Sporosarcina pasteurii: one gene and its partner. The protein of the gene in region 1 interacts with the protein of each later gene in a pairwise test. Links are inferred from orthologs where the notes say so. Each region holds a gene or a part of one and is shown in the gene's direction. Other genes may lie near its edges.

What was found. The genes of interacting proteins can lie anywhere in the genome.
Region 2: the proteins of rlmB (region 1) and tsaE interact in binary tests that used the Escherichia coli proteins (3 or more experiments, as listed by UniProt). The link is inferred for Sporosarcina pasteurii from one-to-one orthologs.

The regions. Positions count from the first base shown.
Region 1 is NZ_CP160452.1:3,135,545-3,142,042, reverse strand. Bases 2,722-5,695 are described here. They hold rlmB (23S rRNA (guanosine(2251)-2'-O)-methyltransferase RlmB), read left to right. Parts: upstream 2,722-3,816; coding sequence 3,817-4,575; downstream 4,576-5,695. Other genes in these bases: sigH (RNA polymerase sporulation sigma factor SigH), read left to right, coding at 5,180-5,695; AB1H92_RS15300 (NYN domain-containing protein), read left to right, coding at 4,572-5,090; AB1H92_RS15310 (Mini-ribonuclease 3), read left to right, coding at 3,398-3,817; cysS (cysteine--tRNA ligase), read left to right, coding at 2,722-3,393. In the rest of the region: gltX (glutamate--tRNA ligase), read left to right, coding at 1-906; cysE (serine O-acetyltransferase), read left to right, coding at 1,334-1,996; more of cysS, read left to right, coding at 1,993-2,721; more of sigH, read left to right, coding at 5,696-5,812; rpmG (50S ribosomal protein L33), read left to right, coding at 5,963-6,112; preprotein translocase subunit SecE, read left to right, coding at 6,261-6,446. UniProt on the Escherichia coli protein: Specifically methylates the ribose of guanosine 2251 in 23S rRNA.
Region 2 is NZ_CP160452.1:2,939,313-2,945,076, reverse strand. Bases 2,572-5,393 are described here. They hold tsaE (tRNA (adenosine(37)-N6)-threonylcarbamoyltransferase complex ATPase subunit type 1 TsaE), read left to right. Parts: upstream 2,572-3,667; coding sequence 3,668-4,120; downstream 4,121-5,393. Other genes in these bases: tsaD (tRNA (adenosine(37)-N6)-threonylcarbamoyltransferase complex transferase subunit TsaD), read left to right, coding at 5,269-5,393; rimI (ribosomal protein S18-alanine N-acetyltransferase), read left to right, coding at 4,820-5,269; tsaB (tRNA (adenosine(37)-N6)-threonylcarbamoyltransferase complex dimerization subunit type 1 TsaB), read left to right, coding at 4,117-4,815. Also shown: more of tsaD, read left to right, coding at 5,394-5,764. UniProt on the Escherichia coli protein: Required for the formation of a threonylcarbamoyl group on adenosine at position 37 (t(6)A37) in tRNAs that read codons beginning with adenine.

The DNA.
Region 1 (6,498 bases):
GTCATTGTGAAAAAAGACGGTGTACCGACTTATAACTTCGCAGTTGCGGTAGATGATCACTACATGGAAATTACACACGTACTTCGTGGGGATGACCATATTTCAAACACGCCGAGACAACAAATGATTTATGAAGCATTTGGATGGGAACCGCCGACTTTCGGTCATATGACATTAATTGTAAATGAGAGTCGTCGTAAATTAAGTAAACGTGATGAGTCTATTATTCAGTTTATCGAACAATATGAAGAGCTAGGTTATTTACCAGAAGCCTTATTTAACTTCATCGTATTGCTTGGCTGGTCACCTGAAGGAGAAGAGGAAATCTTCTCGATAGAAGAACTTGTTTCGATTTTCGACGCAGATCGTTTATCAAAATCGCCAGCTGTATTCGATAAAGACAAACTAACATGGATGAATAACCAGTACGTTAAAAAATTATCTACAGAGCAAGTGATTGAGTTGGCATTGCCGCACTTGCAAAAAGCGGGCGCATTACCAACTGAATTAACGGACGAACAACGTCAGTGGGCACATGATTTAATTGCTTTATACCATGAGCAGTTAAGTTACGGTGCAGAAATTGTGGAATTAACAGCCCAGTTCTTCAAAGATACGATTGAATATGATGAAGCAGCGCAAAAAGTACTTGCGGGAGAACAAGTGCCTGAAGTTATGGCGGCTTTGAAAACACAATTTGAAGCGTTAGAAACATTTGATTCAGCTTCAGTTAAATCAGCGATTCAAGCGGTTCAAAAAGAAACAGGACACAAAGGTCGTAACTTATTTATGCCGATTCGTGTCGTCACAACGGGTGAAACGAGCGGTCCGGAATTGCCAGCTGCCATCGCGTTAGTTGGAAAAGAAAACGCCCTTGCTCGCGTAACGGAGTATGCGCAATCTTAAAAGTTACGTACTTGAGATTTGCACGATTTGTGAAGAACGTGTAAGCTTAAGAGTAATTTAACTGATTTAAAAGTGATTTGGATAGAGAAATCGTAGAAAAGGATAAGTACATATTTGCATGCCTTTCAGAGAGGATCACCATCGGGTGGAAGTGATCTAGGTCAATGCAATGTGGAAATGCCCCTTTGAGAGCTAGGCCGAAACAATTTGTTGGAGTAGGTCGGACGCATCGCCAGCGTTATGAGGCGTATTAAGCGGAAAGGCGGCAATATGCCTTTCAAGCGGAGTGGAACCACGTAATTCATTACGTCTCTGTCATTTTGACAGGGGCGTATTTTTATTTTTTAAAGATATAGTTTTTATTAACTCAGTTTTTAGTCGGTATTCCTAATAGTTCTTGGAAATAGGTGTTAAGGGGGGACGTAAAATGTTTCGTAGAATGAAAGAAGATATTAAGTGTATTTTTGACCAAGACCCAGCCGCGCGAAGCACATTTGAAGTGGTGTTAACTTATTCGGGTTTGCATGCAGTTTGGGCGCATCGTGTTGCGCACGCTTTATTTAAAAGGAACTTACTTTTTTTAGCCAGAAGTGTGTCGCAAATTAGTCGTTTTTTCACGGGGATTGAAATTCATCCAGGCGCACAGATTGGTCGGAGGTTATTTATTGACCATGGTATGGGAATCGTAATTGGAGAGACATGTGAAATTGGGGATGATGTTACCATTTACCAAGGTGTCACACTCGGTGGTACTGGAAAAGAGAAAGGCAAGAGACACCCAACAATCCATGATAATGTATTGATTGCAACGGGGGCGAAAGTGCTTGGTTCGATTACAATTGGTGAAGGTAGCAAAGTTGGTGCGGGATCTGTCGTGTTGAAAGATGTACCACCATCGTCAACGGTTGTCGGCATACCAGGGACAGTAGTCATTTCAAATGGAGTGAAAGTAAAAAATAAATTGGACCATCAGGATTTGCCTGACCCGATTGCTGAAAAATGTGAGACATTAGAAGAAAAAATGCTACGGCTTGAAGAGCGAATTAAAGAGCTAGAACAAACGACGATTGAGAAAGGGGATGCCTCATGAGCATTCAATTATACAATACATTAACGAGAAAAAAGGAGCCTTTCATTCCTCAAGAAGAGGGGAAGGTATCAATGTATGTTTGTGGTCCAACGGTCTACAACTATATTCATATCGGGAACGCTCGTCCAGTTATCGTTTTTGACACGGTGCGTAGGTACTTGGAATACAGAGGGTACGACGTGAAATTTGTCTCAAACTTTACGGATATTGATGATAAAATCATTGCAGCTGCGAATGAACTCGGAGAAGATGTGAGTGAATTAACCGAGCGATTTATCAATGCTTATTTTGAAGATGTGACGGCGTTAGGGTGCAATAAGGCGGATGTTCATCCGCGCGTTACGGATCATATTGAAGATATTGTAAACTTTATTCAAGTGTTGATCGATAAAGGGTTTGCGTACGAATCTCAAGGGGATGTGTATTACCGTACGAACAAATTTGACGGCTACGGAAAATTATCTAGCCAGTCGACAGATGAATTAATTGTTGGTGCGCGTATTGAAGCTGGCGAGAAAAAAGAAGACCCGCTTGACTTTGTTTTATGGAAAACTGCGAAAGAAAATGAAGTTTCGTGGGATAGTCCTTGGGGAGCCGGGCGACCAGGATGGCATATCGAATGCTCCGTAATGGCACGTGAACATCTTGGAGACACGATGGACATTCACGCAGGTGGGCAAGACTTGATGTTCCCGCACCACGAAAATGAAATTGCTCAGTCGGAAGCGATGACGGGTAAGCCATTTGCTAAGTATTGGATGCATAATGGTTATATTAATATTGATAATGAAAAAATGTCCAAATCACTTGATAACTTTGTCCTTGTCAATGAAATTCGGAAGCAAGTAGATCCAAAAGTGCTCCGTTTCTTCATTCTTTCTGTGCATTATAGACATCCGGTTAATTTTTCGGAAGAGCTTGTGACACAGGCGGAAGCTGGTTTGGAGAGAATACTAACGGCCTATAAAAATGTGGAATATCGTTTGGGGGCATCTGCAAACCTTGGCGACCAATCCGATATTTGGTTGCATAAAATTGACGCTTGCAAAGATGATTTTGTTACAGCGATGGATGATGATTTTAACACAGCAAATGGAATTGCAGCGATTTTTGAACTTGCTAGGTTAGCGAACGTTTATTTATTAGAGAAGAATACAGCGAAAGACGTTCTAGAGAAGTTTTTAGTAACGTTTGAATCGTTATTGGATGTCTTGGGCATCCCGATGGACGCTGAAGAAGATTTACTCGATGAAGATATTGAAAAACTAATTGAAGAGCGATTAGAAGCGCGCCGCAATCGTGATTTTGCTAGATCTGATGAAATTCGAGATGAGCTAAAAGAAAAAGGCATTCTCCTTGAAGATACAGCGCAAGGAACTCGCTGGAAACGAGGGTAACAACATGTACGTACTAAGAGATGTTGACGTAAAACAATTGAATGCACTCGCCTTAGCATATATGGGTGATGCAGTTTATGAACAGGCGATTCGAGAGCATTTATTACGTTCAGGACGTGTCCGACCTAACGTGTTGCATAGAGAAGCAACACGTTATGTGTCGGCGAAATCACAAGCGGCGATTTTGCAAACAATGCTTACGCAAGACTTTCTAACGGAAGCAGAACAAATGGTGATGAAGCGTGGGCGGAATGCAAAGCCAGGATCGACACCCAAAAATACAGATGTGGGAACATATAAAAATAGCTCTGGTTTCGAAGCGGTACTCGGTTATCTCTATTTGCTAGAGGACGAGAAAAGAGTGGAGCAGTTTATACTTGAAGCGATTCGTATTATTGAAAACCCAAAGGAGGATGAATCTTGATGACTACAAATAACTCAGAATTGCTAGGCGGTAAAAATCCAGTCGTTGAAGCATTACGTTCAGGTCGTGAACTGAATAAAATTTGGGTTGCAGAAGGGATTAATAAGAAAAGTATTGGTGAAATCCTATCGCTTGCCAAGAAGGCAAAGGTTATCGTTCAATACGTCCCCAAACAGAAACTCGACGGCATGCTTGACAGTAATCATCAAGGCGTGATCGCTTCAGTCGCGGCTTATCATTATGCAGAACTGGAAGATATCTTTGAATTAGCTGCAAAACGTCAAGAAGACCCACTTCTGTTAATTTTAGATGAATTAGAAGACCCGCATAATCTTGGTTCAATCTTAAGGACAGCTGATGCAGCTGGTGTGCATGGTGTGGTTATTCCAAGGCGTCGTTCTGTCGGATTAACAGCGGTTGTCGCAAAAGCTTCTACGGGTGCGATTGAATATATTCCTGTTGTGCGTGTGAATAACCTTTCCCAAACGGTTGAGCAATTGAAAGAGCGAGGGGTTTGGATAGCAGGAACCGATGCGTTGGGCTCTGCTGACTATCGAACGATGGATGCAACACTTCCGCTAGCTATCATTATTGGGAGTGAGGGAAAGGGAATGTCACGTATTTTAAAAGAAAAATGTGATTTCCTTTACCACTTACCTATGGTAGGCAAAGTCACTTCTTTAAACGCTTCTGTTGCAGCTTCACTTTTAATGTACGAGGTGCTGCGTAAGCGACAACCTCTCACCGAAAAGAAATGAAAAAGCAAAATGTCCTCATTGTAGATGGCTACAATATAATTGGCGCATGGGCGGAATTGCGCCAATTAAAGGACAGGCAGTTGGAAGAAGCAAGAGATTTGTTAATCGAACGGATGGCTGAGTACAAAGCGTATACAGGGTGGCGGGTTATCGTTGTCTTTGATGCTTATTTAATGCGTGGAATTGAAAGTAAGATTAAGAAACATGATGTTGAAGTATTGTTCACAAGAGAAAATGAAACAGCAGATGAACGAATTGAAAAACTTGTTTTAGAACTATTGCATCGACGTATTCAAATTCATGTCGCGACTTCTGACTTTACGGAGCAGTGGATTATTTTTGCGCAAGGTGCACTCCGGAAGTCGGCGCGCGAACTTGAAATTGAAATGAAAAAAATTCTTACTTCTATTTCTGGTAAAGTAAAAGATTTTGAGAATCAACAACCGACTTCGAAGATACCGCTTTCAAGGGAAGTTAAAGAAATATTTGAAAAATGGAGGCGTGGAATTCGATGATTGGTTGACGTTAAAAAAATTAATACGCTATACTGGAAAGAGGTCTATGACGATTCGGGGGGGTGATCCTGTTGGTGGAAAAAACATGTATGACTAATAGAGTGTTAGATTTCACTACGTTGTCCGACGAAGACATCGTTGCGATTATTCACGAAGGCAATGCAGATGCACTTGATTTTTTAATTACAAAATACCGGTCTTTTGTTTGGTTGAAAGGCCGTTCGTATTTTTTAATTGGCGGCGATCGAGAGGACATCGTGCAGGAAGGAATGATTGGTTTATATAAAGCGATACGTGACTATAAACCAGACAGATTAAGTTCCTTTAAAGGATTTGCTGAATTGTGTATTACACGTCAAATTATTACAGCGATTAAAACAGCAACAAGGCAAAAGCATATTCCGCTGAATTCTTCGGTATCTCTAGATCGACCTGTTTATACCGAGGAGTCTGAGCGTACACTACTGGATATGCTTGCAGGTCCCCCTCTTGAAGATCCGGAAGATTTAATGATTCATAAGGAAGATTTTGACCATATGGAGATAAAGATGCAAAAAGTGTTAAGTGAGCTTGAAAGACAAGTGTTGGCGCTTTATCTAGATGGACAAACTTATCAAGAAATCTCGATTAATTTAAACCGACCAGTCAAGTCTGTGGACAACGCACTTCAACGAATTAAGAGGAAACTAGAACTTTATTTAGAAGTAGACACAGTAAAGTAATCGCATGCATCTCGAGGGAATTGCGTTAAAATTTAGAATAATAAAGTGGGCGTCTAATTGCTTGGAAGTGGATATCCTTAATAGTGTTGACATGCTTCTTGTAAGGTGGTACTCTTTAGCAAGATTATAGGACCTAATAAGGTGATAGAATTGTCTAAAAAGATAACTTTGAGTTGTGAAGATTGCGGAACACGTAACTATTCCGTTCCAGCACAAAAGAATCATTCCACGAAACGCTTAACAATTAAAAAGTTTTGTAAGCATTGCAATGCACATACTATGCATAGGCAAACCGTTTAACTTGATTCAACAATGTTCATCACACCACTTCTAAAGTGGTAGAAGCGGCTTTTTGTTTCTGGGATGAATAAAGTGGATAGGAAAGAATCGCTTATTCATAGATGTTTAGTTAAAGTAATACATCTTATTTCGGAGGGTTACGATAAACATGGGGAAGATAAGTAATTTCTTGAAGCAAGTCGTTTCGGAAATGAGAAAAGTAAGTTGGCCAAAGCGTAAAGAATTGACGCGCTATACGATTGTTGTTCTTGTGACAGTCATTTTCATGGCGGTTTATTTTGGTATCACCGATCTCGGCATTTCAAAATTAATGGATTGGTACGTAAGCTTTTAAAATTTACGTACGTTACGCTATAATATAATAATAAATAAAAATTATGAATCCC
Region 2 (5,764 bases), 200 kb from region 1 along the record:
AGCCGCCGAAGGTGGGACAGATGATTGGGGTGAAGTCGTAACAAGGTAGCCGTATCGGAAGGTGCGGCTGGATCACCTCCTTTCTAAGGATATTTAACGGAATGAAGAGAAAGTTCTCTTCAACTTGACGTTTTGCGTTCAGTTTTGAGGGTTCATTCATTTGAACTTTCATTACTTGTTCTTTGAAAACTGGATAAAACGACATTGAAATAAACACAAATGTAGTAATGTATAAATCAATTGTTGTATATCGCTATACAACGTTGGTTTTAAGGTTAAGTTAGAAAGGGCGCACGGCGGATGCCTTGGCACTAGGAGCCTATGAAGGACGGCACTAACACCGATATGCTCTGGGGAGCTGTAAGTAAGCTTTGATCCAGAGATTTCCGAATGGGGAAACCCACTGTTCGTAATGGAACAGTACATATACGTGAATACATAGCGTATATGAGGCACACCCGGAGAACTGAAACATCTAAGTACCCGGAGGAAGAGAAAGAAAATCGATTCCCTGAGTAGCGGCGAGCGAAACGGGAACAGCCCAAACCAGGAAGCTTGCTTCCTGGGGTTGTAGGACACTCTATACGGAGTTACAAAGGAATGCATTAGATGAAGCGACCTGGAAAGGTCTGCCATAGTGGGTAATAGCCCCGTAATCAAAAGTGTATTCTCTCCAGAGTGGATCCTGAGTACGACGGAACACGTGAAATTCCGTTGGAATCCGGGAGGACCATCTCCCAAGGCTAAATACTTCCTAGTGACCGATAGTGAACCAGTACCGTGAGGGAAAGGTGAAAAGCACCCCGGAAGGGGAGTGAAATAGATCCTGAAACCGTGTGCCTACAAGTAGTCAGAGCTCGATGCTGTTTCTTCGGAAACAAGCTGAGTGATGGCGTGCCTTTTGTAGAATGAACCGGCGAGTTACTGATTACATGCAAGGTTAAGCAGAGAATGCGGAGCCGCAGCGAAAGCGAGTCTGAATAGGGCGTTTTAGTATGTAGTCGTAGACCCGAAACCAGGTGATCTACCCATGTCCAGGGTGAAGGTAAGGTAACACTTACTGGAGGCCCGAACCCACGTATGTTGAAAAATGCGGGGATGAGGTGTGGGTAGCGGTGAAATTCCAATCGAACCTGGAGATAGCTGGTTCTCTCCGAAATAGCTTTAGGGCTAGCCTCAAACGTTAGAATCTCGGAGGTAGAGCACTGTTTGGACTAGGGGCCCATCCCGGGTTACCGAATTCAGACAAACTCCGAATGCCGATGATTTTTGTTTGGGAGTCAGACTGCGGGTGATAAGATTCGTAGTCGAGAGGGAAACAACCCAGACCACCAGTTAAGGTCCCCAAGTATTCGTTAAGTGGAAAAGGATGTGGCGTTGCCCAGACAACCAGGATGTTGGCTTAGAAGCAGCCACCATTTAAAGAGTGCGTAATAGCTCACTGGTCGAGTGGCGCTGCGCCGAAAATGTACCGGGGCTAAACGAATCACCGAAACTGTGGATTGACACCTTTGGTGTCAGTGGTAGGAGAGCGTTCTAGGGGCGTCGAAGCTAGACTGTAAGGACTAGTGGAGCGCCTAGAAGTGAGAATGCCGGTATGAGTAGCGAAAGAAGGGTGAGAATCCCTTCCACCGAATGCCTAAGGTTTCCTGAGGAAGGCTCGTCCGCTCAGGGTTAGTCGGGACCTAAGTCGAGGCCGAAAGGCGTAGACGATGGACAACAGGTTGATATTCCTGTACCACCTCCCCGCCGTTTGAGTAATGGGGGGACGCAGTAGGATAGGGTGAGCGCACGGTTGGTAATGTGCGTCTAAGCAGTAAGGTGTGAAACGAGGCAAATCCCGTTTCTATAACATTGAGCTGTGATAGCAAGGGGAATTTTCCCCGGAGTCCCTGATTTCACGCTGCCAAGAAAAGCCTCTAACGAGGCGGGAGGTGCCCGTACCGCAAACCGACACAGGTAGGCGAGGAGAGAATCCTAAGGTGATCGAGAGAACTCTCGTTAAGGAACTCGGCAAAATGACCCCGTAACTTCGGGAGAAGGGGTGCTCTGATAGGGTGTTAAAGCCCGAGAGAGCCGCAGTGAATAGGCCCAGGCGACTGTTTAGCAAAAACACAGGTCTCTGCAAAACCGTAAGGTGACGTATAGGGGCTGACGCCTGCCCGGTGCTGGAAGGTTAAGGGGAGAGGTTAGCGCAAGCGAAGCTTTGAACCGAAGCCCCAGTAAACGGCGGCCGTAACTATAACGGTCCTAAGGTAGCGAAATTCCTTGTCGGGTAAGTTCCGACCCGCACGAAAGGCGTAACGATCTGGGCACTGTCTCAACGAGAGACTCGGTGAAATTATAGTACCTGTGAAGATGCAGGTTACCCGCGACAGGACGGAAAGACCCCGTGGAGCTTTACTGCAACCTGATATTGAATTCTGATGCAGTCTGTACAGGATAGGTAGGAGCCTTTGAAACCGGAGCGCCAGCTTCGGTGGAGGCATCGGTGGGATACTACCCTGACTGTATTGGAATTCTAACCCATGCCCCTTAGCGGGGTAGGAGACAGTGTCAGGCGGGCAGTTTGACTGGGGCGGTCGCCTCCTAAAGAGTAACGGAGGCGCCCAAAGGTTCCCTCAGAATGGTTGGACATCATTCGTAGAGTGCAAAGGCATAAGGGAGCTTGACTGCGAGACCTACAAGTCGAGCAGGGTCGAAAGACGGGCTTAGTGATCCGGTGGTTCCGCATGGAAGGGCCATCGCTCAACGGATAAAAGCTACCCCGGGGATAACAGGCTTATCTCTCCCAAGAGTTCACATCGACGGGGAGGTTTGGCACCTCGATGTCGGCTCATCGCATCCTGGGGCTGTAGTCGGTCCCAAGGGTTGGGCTGTTCGCCCATTAAAGCGGTACGCGAGCTGGGTTCAGAACGTCGTGAGACAGTTCGGTCCCTATCCGTCGCGGGCGCAGGAAATTTGAGAGGAGCTGTCCTTAGTACGAGAGGACCGGGATGGACATACCGCTGGTGTACCAGTTGTCTTGCCAAAGGCATAGCTGGGTAGCTACGTATGGACGGGATAAATGCTGAAAGCATCTAAGCATGAAGCCCCCCTCAAGATGAGATTTCCCATTACGCAAGTAAGTAAAATCCCTCAAAGATGATGAGGTTGATAGGTCCGAGGTGGAAGCATGGCGACATGTGCAGCTGACGGATACTAATCGATTGAGGACTTATCCTTAAATACATTGCAGTTTGTTGTATTCAATGTTTTGTTTATCCAGTTTTGAGCGAACAAGCTCAATAGTTTGGTGGCGATAGCGAAGAGGTCACACCCGTTCCCATACCGAACACGGAAGTTAAGCTCTTCAGCGCCGATGGTAGTTGGGGTTAGCCCCTGCAAGAGTAGGACGTTGCCAAACTTTTTATTAACTTTGAAATATAAGTTGTTCTACATAATTAGGTCCCGTGGTGTAGCGGTTAACATGCCTGCCTGTCACGCAGGAGATCGCGGGTTCGATTCCCGTCGGGACCGCCATTATATTAAAAATTTACAACCGATTTCGGGATTTATTCCGGAATCGGTTTTTTGTGTATATAAAAAGAAAAAATCAATAATAAGTAGCTATACTTTCGAATCACTAACGTTTTCGATACACTAAAGAAAAGTGGAGGAAATTATAATGAAGAAAGAAATTAAAGTTCATAGCCTAGCTGAGACAAAAATGTTTGCAAGCAAGTTAGCGCCTCTTTTGACTCCTCCAGATGTCATCACACTTGAAGGTGACTTAGGGGCTGGGAAAACGGCGTTTACACAAGCTCTAGCGAAAGCGCTAGGCATTCAAAGGACAGTCAGTAGTCCAACGTTTACGATTATGAAACAATACGAAGGTAACTATCCTTTTAACCATTTAGATGTTTATCGACTAGCGGGAAGTGATGAGGATCTCGGTTGGGATGAAATCTTTTATGGAGATGCAATTACTGTTGTTGAATGGGCACATTTAATAGAAGAGGATTTACCGGCAGAGCGATTAGAAATTCGAATAACCCGAGATGGAGAAAATCGTCGAACGATTACGCTTTTGCCAAAAGGAAAACGATATGAAAAATTGTGTGGGGAGCTACAAATATGATTTGGCTAGGAATCGATACTTCAAATACACCGCTTTCTGTAGCGATTGTGAAAGATGGTCAAGTACTAACTGAGGAAAATACATCTATACCGGTAAACCATTCATTGCGTGCGATGCCTGCAATTGAAGAGGTCATTAAAAAGGCGAAGTTGACTCCTGCAGATATTGATGCGATTGCGGTTTCTGAAGGCCCTGGTTCATACACAGGCGTGCGAATCGGTGTAACCATCGCAAAAACGCTTGCGTGGACATTGAAAAAGCCGCTTGTCGGTGTTTCAAGCATGAAAGTGCTTGCGATGAATGGCCTTTTCTTTAATGGTCTGATTTGCCCAATTGTAGATGCCAGAAGAAAAAATATTTATACGGGTGTTTATCAATCTAAGAACGACACGCTTACTTCTGTTATTGAAGATGGCCACTATTCTTTAGAGGATTTATTAGAAAAACTTCAAACTTATGATAAGCCGATTTTATTTATTGGGAAAGATGTCGCGATGCATGAAGAGCAATTAGTTGAAAGTTTGCGGGAGCGGGCAGTGATCGCGCCGTTTTCATTTAATCTTCCGCGCGCATCTTCTGTAATTTATACTGCACAACAAGTGGGTATTCAAGAGGACGTGCATCATTTTGTTCCTGAGTATCACCGAATTGCAGAAGCTGAGGCAAATTGGTTGAAGGCGCAAGGGAAGGATTAAGACAATGAACGACGTGATTAATTTTAGAGTGATGACAGAGCAGGATATTCCGGACGTCGTCAAAATCGAAGAAGAAGCATTTGCAACACCTTGGACAGCAGAGATTTTTGAGCACGAAATGAATGGGAACAATTACGCACATTATATCGTGGCCACGGACGGTGATGAGGTTATTGGGCATTGTGGCATGTGGATTGTGCTGGATGAGTGTCATATTACGAATATTGCAGTGTTAAAGCGTTACCGAGGCAATGGGATTGGAGAACAATTGTTGCGTGAGGGCATTAAGCTTTGTCGTGATCTGGACGTTCGACTCATGACATTAGAAGTTCGTGTCAGCAATAAAGTTGCCCAGAATATGTATCGAAAACTTGGATTTCAAGATGGCGGAATTCGAAAAAACTATTATACGGACGATCGTGAAGATGCGCTCGTCATGTGGGTGGAGTTATAATGAAAAAAGATCAATATATATTAGGCATTGAAACAAGTTGTGATGAAACTGCTGCTTCTATTGTTAAAAACGGCATTGAAATTGTATCTAATGTCGTTGCGTCACAAATTGAGAGTCAAAAGAGGTTTGGTGGTGTCGTACCGGAAATTGCTTCTCGTCATCACGTAGAGCAGATTACGATTGTGATTGAGGAAGCTTTGCAACAGGCGAACTTGAAACCGAGTGAGTTAGATGCAGTTGCGGTGACAGAGGGTCCTGGGTTGGTTGGAGCGCTTCTTATCGGCATTAACGCAGCGAAGGCATTTGCATTTGCCCATCAGTTGCCGATTATTGGCGTGCATCATATCGCCGGGCATATTTATGCGAACCAACTTGTCCAACGTATGGAGTTTCCCCTACTGGCACTGATTGTATCTGGTGGGCATACAGAGCTTGTCTTAATGAGAGAGCATGGTTCATTCGAGTTAATTGGTGAAACACGTGATGATGCAGCTG